2 regions of the Mesorhizobium sp. M1A.F.Ca.ET.072.01.1.1 genome follow, and region 2 is predicted to be linked to the other one. Evidence: predicted binding sites of a transcription regulator. Region 2 holds the regulator's gene; the other holds the start of a gene.
The links. The regulator LexA, encoded in region 2, represses DNA repair genes until DNA is damaged. The targets are predictions, from matches to a motif close to TGTTCNNNNTGTGTTCNG.
Positions count from the first base shown of each region.

Region 1: EOA32_RS27985 (single-stranded DNA-binding protein) is a predicted target of LexA. The motif match lies at 2,143-2,160, and genes of this name have one in related genera.

Region 1 is NZ_RZSF01000271.1:148-7,634, forward strand. It holds gene EOA32_RS27970 (MarC family protein) at 1-543, shown strand, start outside; gene EOA32_RS27975 (OsmC family protein) at 561-986, opposite strand; gene EOA32_RS27980 (DUF2306 domain-containing protein) at 1,091-1,489, opposite strand; gene EOA32_RS27985 (single-stranded DNA-binding protein) at 1,524-2,042, opposite strand; gene EOA32_RS27990 (cupin domain-containing protein) at 2,238-2,618, shown strand; gene EOA32_RS27995 (metalloregulator ArsR/SmtB family transcription factor) at 2,663-2,977, shown strand; gene EOA32_RS28000 (SRPBCC domain-containing protein) at 2,974-3,465, shown strand; gene EOA32_RS28005 (ATP-dependent Clp protease proteolytic subunit) at 3,489-4,094, shown strand; gene EOA32_RS28010 (hypothetical protein) at 4,176-4,442, shown strand; gene uvrA (excinuclease ABC subunit UvrA) at 5,192-7,487, shown strand, end outside.
Region 2 is NZ_RZSF01000054.1:16,643-24,129, reverse strand. It holds gene gltX (glutamate--tRNA ligase) at 1-707, opposite strand, end outside; gene EOA32_RS10810 (ComEC/Rec2 family competence protein) at 810-3,263, shown strand; gene lexA (transcriptional repressor LexA) at 3,257-3,991, opposite strand; gene glp (gephyrin-like molybdotransferase Glp) at 4,107-5,312, opposite strand; gene moaC (cyclic pyranopterin monophosphate synthase MoaC) at 5,314-5,793, opposite strand; gene trpC (indole-3-glycerol phosphate synthase TrpC) at 5,796-6,611, opposite strand; gene trpD (anthranilate phosphoribosyltransferase) at 6,613-7,487, opposite strand, start outside.

The DNA.
Region 1 (7,487 bases), on a different contig from region 2:
GTCACGCGTGGCATGAACCGGGACGAGCGCCAGCAGGTCTCGGTGCGAGCTTCGGTGATCGGCTTTCTGGTGATGGCGTTGTTCGCCGTAGCCGGCGCGTCGATCCTGTCGGTGTTCGGCATCACGCTGCCGGCCTTCCGCGTCGCCGGCGGCTTCCTGCTTTTCTTCATCGCCTTCGAAATGGTGTTCGAGCGCCGTCAGGACCGCAAGGAGAAGATCGGCGACGTCGCCATCACCAAGGACATGATCCACAACATCGCCGCCTTTCCGCTGGCGATCCCGCTGATCGCCGGTCCCGGCGCGATATCGGCGACAGTGCTGCTGTCAGGACACTTCGAGGGCTTTGCCGCGCAAGCGGCGCTGGTCGGCATCATCGCGATCTGTCTTGTGCTCACCTTTCTGGTGTTCGTGCTGGCAGAGCGCATCGACCGCATCCTCGGCCAGACTGGCCGCTCGATCCTGACGAGGCTGCTCGGCGTCATCCTGGCGGCGCTTGCGGTGCAGTTCGTCGCCGACGGCGTGAGGGCGCTGATGGCTGCCTGAGCAGCATCCCTACTGCCTTATTTCACTGCTGTATCGACCACCTCGAAATCATGCGTGACGGCCGCCGTCTTGGCCATCATGGCGGTGGCCGAGCAGTATTTCTCAATCGACAGATCGATCGCCCTTTTCACCTTGTCGCGCGACAGCGCGCGACCCTTGACGATGAAATGCATGTGAATGCGGGTGAAGACGCGCGGTTCCGTCTCGGCACGATCTGCGTCCAGCTCGACCACGCAGTCCTCGACCGCCTCGCGACCTTTTTCGAGGATGTGGACCACGTCGTAGGCCGAGCAACCGCCGGTGCCGATCAGCACCAGCTCCATTGGGCTCGGCCCTGGCGTCCGGCCTTCCGGCCCATGCGCCGTGCCCAGCACGACTTTGTGACCGCTGCCGGACTCGCCGACAAAGGTGCGTTCCTCAACCCATTTGACGCGTGCTTTCACGATGATCTTCCTTAGACGCTGCTTTGCAAGCGGACTATCGCCGCAACTATCAACTATAGGCAATTCCGGACGGAAAACCGCGACGCACTTTCGCTGGAAATTGTTTATTGGCCGAATACGACCGTGTGCATGATGCGGCCGGGCAGCAACGTGAAGATGCCGGCGCCGATCAGCGCGAATAGGTAGAGCTTGATCATGGCGCTGCGATGCGCGGCCACTTTATGGGTGTGCGCATACCAGACCGCCAGCGGGGCGGTGACAACCACCAGGATCGACAGGATGTGGATCGGGCTGAACGGCCCGATCAGGCGTATCTGCTGGATCCAGAAGCTTGAGACGGCGACGACCAGCATCAGCGCGGCCCAGGCATAGCCCAAGACGCGGTGGCGTGTCGTGCCTTTCGGCAATGCCAGTTGCGCCCCGCCTATCGCCAGCGCGGCGAAGGCGGCGAACGCGTGCCATGGAATGGGAGGAGGCGCTGTCAGCAACGGTCCGAGCGACATCGCGCCTTCCCCTCAAACGACGATTGCGAGACCTTCAGAACGGAATCTCGTCATCCAGCTCGCGCGACGAACCACCGCCACCGCCCCTGGAACCGCCACCGCCGCCACGGCTGAAGCCTTCGTTCGGGCCCGACTGGCCGAAATCGGAACCCCGGCTGTTGCCGCCGCCGGCATAACTGCCGACTTGACCGCCGCCTTCGCCGCGCGCGTCGAGCATCTGCAGCTCGCCACGGAATTTCTGCAGTACGACCTCGGTCGTGTAGCGATCGTTGCCGGTCTGGTCCTGCCATTTGCGCGTCTGCAGCTGGCCCTCGACATAGACCTTCATGCCCTTCTTCAAATACTGCTCCGCCACCTTGGCGAGCTGGTCGTTGAAGATGACCACATTGTGCCACTCCGTCTTTTCCTTGCGCTCCCCGGAATTCTTGTCGCGCCAGCTTTCCGACGTGGCGATGCGGATGTTGACGACCGGGTCGCCCGAATTCAGGCGGCGGATTTCAGGGTCCGCCCCGAGATTGCCGACCAGAATGACCTTGTTGACGCTACCCGCCATCATACTTCTCCGCGCTCATCCGAAACAAATTTTAAGTCGCTCACCTTACAGCCTGTGGTTCGCCCATGCCCGTGAAGGCTGGCTTTTCCCACAAGGTTTTTGTTCTCTATTCGTTCTAGTCTTGACCGCTGTTTCTGTCAAGGAATGTCAGCAACAGGTAGGATTCCTGGGCAGGAAACAAAGGGGAACATCGGAATGAACATTGTTTCGCATGAGGATCAGCCGCGCGAAACGTGGCGCGCCGGGATCGAAACCCGCATGCATGTTGCCGCCGCCAATGGCGCGGCTGGCCTTTGCATATTCGAGCAGTGGGTCGGACCGGGTTCCGGCGCACCAACGCATGCGCATAAAGTCGAGGAAGTACTGACGGTGATTACCGGCGAAGCCGAAATGTGGGTCGACGACCGACGGGCCGTGCTTGCCGCCGGGCAGTCCCTGATCATTCCCGCGCACCGCAAGCATGGCTTTCGAAACGTGGCTTCCGGCACGCTTCACATCCATGCCGTGCTCGCATCGCCAATCTTCGAGGCAAGCTTCGACGGAGCGGCGGAGCCGGTGAGACGCTGGACGGCCTAAAACGGCGCTTGCCAAACCAATAAGTATCGACTTATGCTTTGCGCATGATCGAAGCAGAGATTTTCCGGGCCCTGGCCGATCCGACACGCCGCGCCGTCTACGAGCGGCTCGCGGCCGGCGAATTGACGGTGTCCGAGCTGCGCGCCGGCGTGAGCGTGTCGCAGCCGGCCGTCTCGCAGCATCTTGCCGTGCTGCGCGGCGCCGGACTGGTGATCGAGAGGCGCGCCGGTCGCAACGCCTATTACCGCGCCGACCCTCAAGGGCTCGATCCCTTGCTCGGCTGGATCGAACGCTACCGCGCCTTCTGGCCGGAGCGCATCGAGCGTTTGAAGCGGGTTCTAAAGGAAATGGACCAATGACGACTACCAAACACCCGGCAGCGGCCAACGCGCCGCTCAGCTTCGAATGCGAGCTTCCCGATCCGCCGGAAAAAGTCTGGCGGGCGCTCACCGAGCCGGAACTGCTCGCCGCCTGGCTGATGCCCAACGACATCAAGCCAGCGATCGGCGAGCGCTTTGCCTTTGCCGGACCAAACGCGCCGATCGAGTGCGAAGTGCTCGAGGCCGAGCCCGGCAAGCTGCTGCGCTATTCCTGGCGCGAGCGACCGGGCGTGGACGCTGCCGACCGGCTACCGGCATTCGACGGTCCCATCTTCGACAGCATTGTCACCTTCACGCTCGCGCGCACGGTTTCCGGCGGCACGCATCTCAGCATCGTCCATGATGGTTTCGCGACGGTCGCGCAACCTGTCGTCGCCGTTTCCGGCGCCGGCTGCGGGATTTCGCTCCACGCGCGCAAGAGCCCAGCTGCCGCCAACGCGCCAAGCATGATGCTGCGCGCGGCTTGACCAAAGAACCGAGGAGATCTGCGATGAGCGCCTTTGCCAATCTCGTGCCGATGGTGATCGAGCAGTCGAGCCGCGGCGAACGCGCCTTCGACATTTTCTCGCGGCTGCTGCGCGAACGCATCGTTTTCATCAACGGCGAGATCAATGACGGCGTGTCGGCGCTGGTCTGCGCGCAGCTCCTGTCGCTGGAATCGGACCATCCCGACAAGGAGATATCGATCTACATCAACTCGCCGGGCGGCGTGGTGACCAGCGGCTTCGCCATCTACGACACCATGCAGTACATCTCCTGCCCGGTGTCGACGGTGTGCATGGGCTTTGCCGCCTCGATGGGTTCATTCCTGTTGATGGCAGGCTCGCCCGGTCGGCGCATCGCGCTGCCCAACACCAGGATCGTGCTGCATCAGCCGCTCGGCGGCTTCCAGGGCCAGGCCTCCGACATCCAGCGCCACGCCGAGGACATCCTGCGCACCAAGCGCCACATGACGGAACTTTACGCCAAGCATTGCGGCCGGACCTATGACGAGGTCGAGCGCACGCTCGACCGCGACTATTTCATGACCGCCGAGGAAGCGAAGGCCTGGGGCCTCGTCGACCATGTCTACGACACGCGCAAGAAGGCGGCCTGACCGCGCGGCAAATTGATTGCGGCGCGTCTGGCCTCGCCTTCGGCGCGCCTCTATAGTTCGCGCATGATCCGAGCGCGTTCCTTGACGAATCTGGGTTTTGCCGTTGTCGCAGTCGCCGGCGTGCTTGCGGTCGGCACCGCCGCTTTTGCAGACGACAATTCGACACAAAAACTGCCCGGCGTGAGCAGCGACTACCGCATCGCCAAGCCCGCGCCGCAGCCCGAGCCTGACGACGCACTGCCAGCCGGCAGCAACGGCACGTTCAAGATCGGCGACACCGATGTCAGGATTTCGGGCAGCATAACCATCGACATGGCAACGGGTGGCATCAGGCCTCCCAACCACTGAAGCTTACCCCGCATTGCCGACGCCAGCGACGGACCTCCGGCTCGCAAAATGCAAGCCCCGCCACTGCTTCCGCAGGTGGACGGGGCTTTCATGGATCTGAAACCCAATTTTAGCCGGGAGTGGACTGCCGGCGTTCTGTTTCGGATGCAACGCGGCTTTCAGCCGACGATCCGACTATGGTCTCTGATTGTAGGAATCGGCAGGTCACGTTTTTCGGGAGGCGCTCACGCCTACCCTGGCACTATGCCCGCCGCGGCTCCATCGCTTCGTGGAGCCTCAAGGGACTGTCCGGTGGCGTCATGCTCCGCTCCTGGTCCGTTGTGGCAATGTCGTCCGAAGCGCAAATCGCTGAAGCCTGCGGCGTCTCGCAGGCCACCTCTGGGTGACGAGGCCATCGACAGACGGCCGGCTTCGTTGACGCCTTTGAGACTGCCCCCATGGGTCCGAGACGTCAACCGTTGAAGAGCCGGTTACAGAAAAATGTGATCGATCGGAGGTTACGTCCAGGTAAGTCGAATGCCTTCGACTGATCGGTCGCGACGGTTTTTGCAGCCGCTGTTTCCACAGCGCTTTGTCAGGAGGGTGTTCGGCCTTTGTTCTTTCCGCTTGCCCGCTCGCGCGAAAGGCGGTTAAACGCTTTGGTCGAGATTGTGGCGTCTCTCGACGCGGCGACGAGATTACCTACATAGGGGATGGCCGGGACAAACCCGCCAATCCAGCAAATTCCAGACCTGAGGCGGCGACCGGCGATGGCCGACCAAAAATATCTTTCCATTCGCGGCGCGCGCGAACACAATCTCAAGAATGTCGATCTCGACCTGCCGCGCGACAGCCTGATCGTCATGACCGGCCTGTCGGGATCCGGCAAGTCGTCGCTTGCCTTCGACACCATCTATGCCGAGGGTCAGCGTCGCTATGTCGAAAGCCTTTCGGCCTATGCCCGCCAGTTCCTGGAAATGATGCAGAAGCCGGATGTCGACCAGATCGACGGCTTGTCTCCCGCCATCTCGATCGAGCAGAAGACGACGTCGCGCAACCCGCGCTCGACAGTCGGCACCGTCACCGAAATCTACGACTATATGCGCCTGCTCTTCGCCCGCGTCGGCATTCCCTATTCGCCGGCCACCGGCCTGCCGATCGAAAGCCAGACGGTCAGCCAGATGGTTGACCGCGTGCTGGCGCTGGACGAGGGCACGCGTCTCTACCTGCTGGCGCCGATCGTGCGCGGCCGCAAGGGCGAATACCGCAAGGAACTTCTGGAGCTGCAGAAGAAGGGTTTCCAGCGCGTCAAGGTTGACGGCGTTTTCTACGAGATCGCCGACGTGCCGGCGCTGGACAAGAAATATAAGCACGACATCGACGTGGTCGTCGACCGTATCGTCGTTCGCGGCGATCTGGCGACGCGGCTTGCGGATTCGATGGAGACGGCGCTGAAGCTCGCCGACGGGCTTGTGGTGGCCGAGTTCGCCGACAAGCCGCTCGACGCCAGCCAGACGGGCGAGGACTCGGTCAACAAGTCGAAGAACGAGACGCATGAGCGCATCATGTTCTCGGAAAAATTCGCCTGCCCGGTGTCCGGCTTCACCATTCCCGAGATCGAGCCCAGGCTGTTCTCCTTCAACAATCCGTTCGGCGCCTGCCCGACCTGCGACGGCCTCGGCAGCCAGCGCGCCATCGACGCCAACCTCATTGTGCCGGACGAGAATGTCTCGCTGCGCGACGGCGCCATCAGCCCGTGGGCGAAATCGACCTCGCCCTATTACGCGCAGACGCTTGAGGCCTTGGGCAAGGCCTATGGCTTCAAGCTCGGCGACAAGTTCAAGGATCTGAGCGCCGAGGCGCAGCAGGCGGTGCTGCACGGCACGGGCGAGCGCGAGATCACCTTCCAGTATGACGACGGCCTGCGCTCCTACAAAACGATCAAGACTTTCGAGGGCGTCATCCCCAACCTCGACCGGCGCTGGAAGGAAACGGAATCGGCCTGGATGCGCGAGGAGATCGAGCGCTTCATGTCGGCCACCCCCTGCCCCGCCTGCAACGGCTACCGGCTGAAGCCGGAAGCGCTCTCGGTCAAGATCGCCGGCAGGCACATCGGCGAGGTCACGGAGCTGTCGATCCGCAAGGCCGACCGGTGGTTCACCGATCTGCCGGCGCAGCTCAACGAGAAGCAGAATGAGATCGCCGTCCGGGTGCTGAAGGAAATCCGCGAGCGCCTGCGTTTCTTGAACGATGTCGGCCTCGACTATCTGACGTTGTCGCGCAATTCCGGCACGCTGTCGGGCGGCGAGAGCCAGCGCATTCGTTTGGCTTCGCAGATCGGCTCCGGCTTGACGGGCGTGCTCTACGTGCTGGACGAGCCGTCTATCGGTCTGCACCAACGCGACAATGCGCGCCTGCTCGATACGCTGAAGCACCTGCGCGACATCGGCAACACGGTGATCGTCGTCGAGCATGACGAGGACGCCATCCTGCATGCCGACTATGTCGTCGATATCGGCCCCGCCGCCGGCATCCATGGCGGTGAGATCATCGCGCAAGGCACGCCGCAGCAGATCATGGCGACGCCCGCCTCGATCACCGGCAAGTATTTGTCGGGCGAGCTCGAGGTCGCGACGCCGGCGGTGCGCCGCGAGGCGAAAAAGAACCGGCGTATCAAGGTCATCGGCGCGCGCGGCAACAATTTGAAGAACGTCACGGCGGAGATCCCGCTCGGCACTTTCACCTGCGTCACCGGCGTCTCCGGCGGCGGCAAGTCGACCTTCCTGATCGAGACGCTGTTCAAGGCGGCCTCACGCCGCATCATGGGCTCGCGCGAGCATCCGGCCGAGCATGATCGCATCGAAGGCCTGGAGTTCCTCGACAAGGTCATCGATATCGACCAGTCGCCGATCGGCCGCACGCCACGCTCCAACCCCGCCACTTATACCGGCGCCTTCACGCCGATCCGCGATTGGTTCGCCGGTCTGCCGGAGGCTAAGGCGCGCGGCTATCAGCCGGGCCGTTTCTCCTTCAACGTCAAGGGCGGCCGCTGCGAGGCGTGCCAGG
Region 2 (7,487 bases):
GCACCATGGATCAGCGGGATGTGCGACATCGACGGCACGGTCCAGCCCATGGCGTTATAGATTACGGTCTGGCGCGCGGCGTTGGTCAGGTGATCGTCGCCGCGGATGATGTGGGTGACGCCCATATCGTGATCGTCGACGACGACGGCATGCATGTAGGTCGGGTTGCCGTCCGAGCGCAGGATGATGAAGTCGTCGAGGTCCTTGTTCGGGAATCGCACCTCGCCCTGCACGCGGTCGTGCACGACGGTCTCTCCTTCGGTCGGCGCCTTGATGCGGATGGCGCCCTTGACGCCGGGAGGGGCCTCGGAGGGCTCGCGGTCGCGCCACTGGCCATTGTAGCGCGGCGGCAGCCCCTTGGCCCGCGCCGCCTCGCGCATCGCCTCCAGCTCGGCAGGCGTCTCATAGCTGAAATAGGCCTTGCCCAGCCGTACGAGCTCCTCTGCCACCTCACGGTGGCGCGGCGCGCGCTCGAACTGCGACACGGCCTCGCCGTCCCATGAGAGGCCGAGCCAGGTCAGCCCGTCCAGGATAGCGGCCGTCGCCGCTTCGGTGGAGCGCTCGCGGTCGGTGTCCTCGATGCGCAGCAGCATCGTGCCGCCCGTGTGCCTGGCGTAGAGCCAGTTGAACAGCGCCGTGCGCGCGCCGCCGATGTGCAAATAGCCGGTGGGCGAGGGGGCAAAGCGGGTGACGACCTTGTCGGACATGGAACTCTCGGAAGAAGCACTGAAGCGGGCATGTTTGCGCGGACTTTCGCGCGGTGGGCGTTCATGTAGCATAGGAGGTCTGGGGCGCAAGGGGCAGACCCGATGGCTGGACGTGGCCGGGGTGCGGAGGAGGGCGAGGAGACGACGGCTGGCGTGAGCGAGCGCCTGCTGTTTGCCGCCACCGTGCCTGCCGAGGCTGTACCGGTTTTGGTTCCAGTGCCGCGTCCGGCCGCCGAAATTTTGCCGCCGGACGGCGATGCTTCGCTACAAGCTCGTCCGCCGGCAGCCATCGACTTAATCCGCAGGCGGTTCCGCCGTGCCTCGTTTTCCGCGTTTCGCCGGGGTGTGGCCGAGGCAGCCTCCACCGAGCTCGACCGCGGCATCGGCTTCCTGCTGGTGCCGGTGTTCCTGGCCGCCGGCGTGATACTCTATTATTCCTTGAGCGCCGAGCCGGATCTTTACCGACCGCTGGCGGCGGTGGCGCTGATGGCTCTATGCGCGGCCGTTTCGCGTCCCTGGCTGAAGACACACCTGGTCTTTATGGCGGCTCTGTTTTGCGCGCTGGGCTTCGTCGCCGCGAAGGTCGAGACCTGGCGCGCCGCAACACCGATGCTCGGCTCCGAAATCCAGACGCGGCTGACAGGCCGCGTCGCCGTCGCCGAGGAAATGGCCAATGGCCGCGTCAGGCTGACCATCGATCTCGTCTCGACAGCGCATCCAAAGCTGCGCTACGCGCCGGATCGCGTCAGGCTCTCGGCACGCAGGATCCCGGCCGGCATGAAGGCCGGATCGCTGGTTACGGGTTACGCACGGCTCCTGCCGCCGACCGGGCCGGTCCGTCCCGAAAGCTATGATTTTTCCTTCGACAGCTATTTTTCCGGCATCGGCGGCAGCGGATTTTTCCTCGGCGACCCGAAAGTCATTTCGCCAACGGACCCGATCGCTCAGACGAGCATCGCCTCGGCCATCGAGAACGCGCGCGAAAACATTGCCGACCACATCAGAAGCACCGTCGGCGGACCCGAAGGCGAAATTGCCGCCGCACTGATCGTCGGCGTGCGCGCCGGCATTCCGGAGGACATCAACGAGGCGATGCGGCGGACCGGCATCTATCACATCATCTCGATTTCGGGCCTGCACATGGCGCTGGTCGCCGGCACGGTCATGCTTCTGCTGCGCGGCGCCTTTGCGCTGTTCCCGGATTTTTCGTCACGCCGGCCGGTGAAGAAACATGCCGCGGCAATCGCGCTTATGTCGATCGCCGCCTATCTCGTCATCTCCGGCGTGGTGGTCGCCGCCGAGCGAAGCTTCATCATGCTGGCCGTCATGCTGATCGCCGTGCTTTTTGACCGCGCCGCGCTGACGATGCGCAACTTGGCGATCTCGGCCATCGCCGTCATTCTGGTGTCGCCGCATGAAGTGGTTGGCCCGAGCTTTCAGATGTCGTTCGCGGCAACCGCCGCTCTTGTCGGCGCCTATGCCGGCTGGTCCGACTACCGCGCCGGCAAGGTGAGAGCGCCGCCGGCAAAGCGTTCGTTCCTGCGGTTCATGTCGCATAAACTGGCAGTCGGAGCAGGTGGCGCCGCAATGACGTCGATCATTGCCGGAAGTGCCACAGCGCTGTTTGCCATCTGGCATTTCCAGCGCGTCTCGCCGCTCAGCCTGCTGGCCAATCTCGCGATCATGCCGATCGTCACGGTCGTGATGTTTCTCGCCGTCGCCAGCGCGGTCATGATGCCGTTCGGCTTCGACGGGCCCTTCCTCTATTTGATGGGCAAGGGCCTGACGGCGATGATCGCGATCTCGGCGTGGCTTTCGGAGTGGTCGCCGGTCGATGCCGTGGGCCTGATCTCGATCCATTCGGTGCTGCTGGCGACGATCGCGCTCGTCATCGCCACGATGGCGACTACCTGGCTGAGGCTGGCCGCAATTCCTTTGGCAGTCGCGGCCGTCATGATCATCCCGCAGGTGCGCACGCCGGACCTGCTGATCTCGGAGGACGCGCATCTGGTGGCGATGCCGATCGGCGGCGGCGAACTCGCCGTCAATCGTGCCCGCTCCAACGAGTTCACCACCGATAACTGGAAACGCGCGCTCAAGGCCGAAACGATCGTGCCGCCGGAGACATTCGCCAAGGGCACGCTGGACATAGCCGATCCCGTCGACTTGCCGCCTGGATCGCCCTTTTACTGCACGGGCGATCTCTGCATTGGCCGGCATCCATCGGGCGCGATCGTCGCGCTCGCCGAGAACCGCGAAGCTTCCCGACCTGCCTGCGACTTTGCAGACCTCATCGTCATCAACGACGCCACGGCCTACAATCCCTGCCGCGATCCACGTATCCTCGTCGTCACCAAGCGGCAGCTCGCGCGCGACGGCAGTGCCGCCGTCTTCTTCGATCCGCAATCGGCGACGGCGCGAGCATCCATTCAATACGCCGTCGAAAAACCGTACCGCCCTTGGCACGAACAGCGGCGCTACTCGCGTGAGGCGAGGGGGTTAGCGCCTTACAAGAAGCCCGAGAAGCCGGAAGCCAAGCCGCAGCCCCCTCAGTAGCGGCGGATGAGCCCCACCAGCTTGCCTTGAACCTTGACGCGATCGGGACCAAAGATGCGGGTCTCATAGGCCGGATTGGCAGCCTCGAGCGCGATGGAGGCGCCCTTGCGGCGGAAGCGCTTCAGCGTCGCCTCCTCGTCGTCGACCAGCGCCACGACGATCTCCCCGGGGCTCGCAGTGCTGGCGTTGCGGATGATGACCGTATCACCATCGAAGATGCCGGCCTCGATCATCGAGTCGCCTTTGACCTCGAGCGCGTAGTGCTCGCCGCCCGCGATCATGTCCGGCGGCACTGTGATCGAATGCGTCTGGTGCTGGATGGCGTCGATCGGCACGCCGGCGGCAATGCGACCCATCACCGGGATGGAGACGGCTGAAACGGCGTCGTCGTCATTGCTGGGCGTCGGCGTGCGGGCGGGCGCCGCCGGTTTGATCTGGCGGCCGAGATTGCCTTGGCCACCCTGGATGACGCTCGGCGAGAATTTCTTCGCCGCATTGAGGCCGGGCGCGATCGAGTCAGGCAGGCGCAACACTTCGAGGGCACGCGCCCGGTTCGGCAGCCGGCGAATGAAACCGCGCTCCTCCAGCGCCGTGATCAGGCGGTGGATGCCCGATTTCGAGGCAAGGTCGAGCGCTTCCTTCATCTCGTCGAAAGACGGCGGAATGCCACTTTCCTTGAGCCGTTCATGGATGAACATCAGCAGTTCATGTTGTTTGCGCGTCAGCATGGCGGCCCCCATGGGTTCTGAAACCAGAATCGAAAAACAAACCCAGAACAAACACTATCTGTTCCAGTTGTGTTCCGCAACCGTTTAAAGTTTAGTGAATGTGTTGACGTTTTGTTCAGCGTAACATCAGAACGCTGCACTCCTCGCCGGCTTCAGCCGCCGGTGCGAAGGGTGGGCGCACGATCAGGCCATTGGCATCGGCGAGCAACCTCAACATCGAGGAATCCTGGATGCCGAACGGTGTTGCGATCAACGCCCCCGCATCTTCGCGGACCACGGCGCGCACATAGTCCTGCCTGAGATCGTTGGCGTGCATTGCGACGCCTAACCGGGCCGTGCGGATTTCCTGCCGGCAGGACCGGCCGCCCAGCCGCGCCAGAAGCGGCTTCAGGAACAGCTGCGAGCAGACCAGGCTTGCGACCGGATTGCCGGGCAGGCCGATGCAGCGAATGTCGCCGAGCCGGCCAAACATCAGCGGCTTGCCGGGACGCATGGCGATCTTCCAGAAGTCAAGCTGCATGCCTTCGCCGGTCAGCACGTCATGGATCAAGTCGTGGTCGCCGACGGAGGCGCCGCCAAGCGTGACGATGACGTCGGCGCCGGCCTTGACCGCCTTCTTGACCAGGGCCGCAATCGCGTCCTTGCGGTCGGCGGCGATGCCGAGGTCGAGCGCGCGCGCGCCGACCGACTGGGCCGTAGCTGTGACGCCATAGGCATTCGACGAGATGATCTGGTCGGGGCCGAGCGCGCTGCCCGGCGGCAGCAATTCGTCGCCGGTGGCGATGATGGCGAGCAGCGGCTGCCGCACCACGTTGAGACTCGGATGGTTGGCCGATGCCGCCAGCGAAAGCGCCGCCGGATCGAGCTGGCGGCCTTTTTCGAGGAGCAGGTCGCCCTCGCAGAAGTCGAGGCCGCGGCGACGGACGTTTCGTCCCTCCGCGGTCGGCTCGGTCACTTCGATGCCGCCGCCGCCGAGATCGCGGACATTCTCCTGGATAACGATGGTATCGGCGCCTTCGGGGAGCGGCGCGCCGGTGAAGATGCGCACGGCCTCGCCCTTGCCGACAGAGCCGGTGAAGCCACGCCCGGCGGGGGCCATGCCGATCACGGAGAGCCGGGCCGGCGCCGAGGCTACGTCGGCGGCCCGTACGGCGTAGCCGTCCATCGCCGACGCATTGAAGGGCGGCTGGGTGCGCAGAGCCACCACGGGGTCGGCCAGGACCCGGCCGGCCGCGTCGGCCAGCGGCACGCTTTCGCCTGGCAGCGCGGTCGCGCCGTCCAACAGGCGTTGGAGCGCCTCGGCGACCGGAAGCAAAGCCATGCTAAGGACCTGCCTTGTAGTCGCCCGACTTGCCGCCGGTCTTCTCGACCAGCCTGATGCCGGAAATTGCCATGGCGCGGTCCGCTGCCTTGGCCATGTCGTAGATGGTGAGGCAGGCAACCGACGCCGCGGTCAGCGCCTCCATTTCGACCCCGGTCTTGCCGGTAACCCTGGCAAGCGCGGTGACCCTCAGGCCGGGAAGCGCGTGATCGGGCTCGATCTCGACGGCAACCTTGGTCAGAAGGAGGGGATGGCAAAGCGGGATGAGCTCATGCGTCTTCTTGGCCGCCATGATGCCGGCGAGGCGCGCCGTGCCAAGCACGTCGCCTTTCTTGGCGTCGCCGGCCAGGATCATCTCCAGCGTTTCCGGCTGCATGGTGACATACCCTTCGGCGATGGCCGTGCGCGTCGTCTCGGCCTTGCCGCCGACATCGACCATGTTGGCTTCGCCCTTGGCGCCGAGATGCGTAAGCGCAGGCATCCTCAAACGGCCTCGGCCGGCGCCTTGCCCGTCAGCAGAAGGGCGGTCGCGGCGGCCACGTCGGGCTGCCGCATCAGGCTTTCGCCAACCAGGAAGGTGCCGATCTTGCTCTTTTCCAGCCGGCGGCAGTCCTGATGGGTGAGGATGCCGCTCTCGCTGACCAGCAGCCGGTCGGCCGGGACCATGGCGGCAAGCCGCTCGGAAACGTCGAGACTGGTTTCGAAGGTTCTCAAATCGCGGTTGTTGATGCCGATCAGCCGCGACGAGAGGCGAAGCGCGCGTTCCATCTCCTGTCCGTCATGCACCTCGACCAGCGCGTCCATGCCGAGATCGAAGGCCGTGGCTTCCAATTCACTGGCCAAGGCGTCGTCGACGCTCGCCATGATGATGAGGATCGCGTCCGCGCCCCAGGCGCGGGCTTCATGAACCTGATACGGGTCGAAGAGGAAATCCTTGCGCAGGGCGGGCAGGCTAACGGCGGCGCGCGCTGCGGTCAGAAAGCCGGGCGCGCCCTGGAAGGACGGTGCGTCGGTCAGCACCGAAAGACAGGCAGCACCGCCTTGCTGGTAGGCCCTGGCGAGCGCCGGCGGGTCGAAGTCGGCGCGGATCAAGCCCCTGGAAGGGCTGGCCTTCTTGATCTCCGCAATCAGCGCGAAGCCGCCGGCCTTCCGCTTGGCCTCAAGCGCCGCAAGGAAGCTGCGCGGGGGTTCCGCATCCTTGGCCTTCGCCTTGACCTCGGCAAGCGGCGCGCTGAGCTTCGCGGCGGCGATCTCATCGCGCTTGTAGGCTTCGATCTTGCGCAGGATATCGGACAAAATTCTAACCGTTCGAAATCTCGATGAGCTTGTCGAGCACCGCCAGCGCCCGGCCGCTGTCGATGGCCTGCGCTGCTGCCTCGATGCCATCGCCGAGCGTCGTTGCCTTGCCGGCCACCACCAGCCCGGCGCCGGCATTCATCAGCACGGTATCGCGATAAGCGCCGGCAGCGCCGCCCAGCATATCGCGCAATGCCCTGGCGTTGTAGGCCGCTTCGCCGCCGCGCAGGTCTTCCTTGTTATGCCGCTTCAGTCCGACTGCTTCCGGAGTGAGGGTAAACGTGCGGATCTCGCCGCCGGCGAGCTCTGCGACCTGCGTCTCGCCCGTGGTGGTGATCTCGTCATAACCGTCGCCGTGCACGACCCAGGCATGATCGGTGCCCAGCGCCTTCAGCGTCTCAGCTACCGGCATGATCCATTCGGGCAGGAAGACGCCAACCATCTGCCGGCCGACGCCGGCTGGATTCGACAGCGGCCCGAGCAGATTGAAGATAGTGCGCGTGCCGAGCTCGCCCCGGACAGGACCGACATGCTTCATCGCCGGATGATGCGCTGGCGCGAACATGAAGCCGACGCCGGCCTCCTGGATGCAGCGGCCGATCGTGTCCGGTGCGATGTCGACCTTGACGCCGAGCGCCATCAGCACATCCGCCGCGCCGGTCAGCGAGGACAGGCCGCGATTGCCGTGCTTGGCCACCGGGACACCCGCGGCGGCGATGACGAATGCCGATCCGGTCGAAATGTTGACCGAATGCGAATTGTCGCCGCCGGTGCCGACGATGTCGATGGCGCCGCGCGGGGCTTCGACGCGGAGCATCTTGGCGCGCATCGTGGCGACCGCGCCGGAGATCTCGCTCACGGCCTCGCCGCGCACGCGCA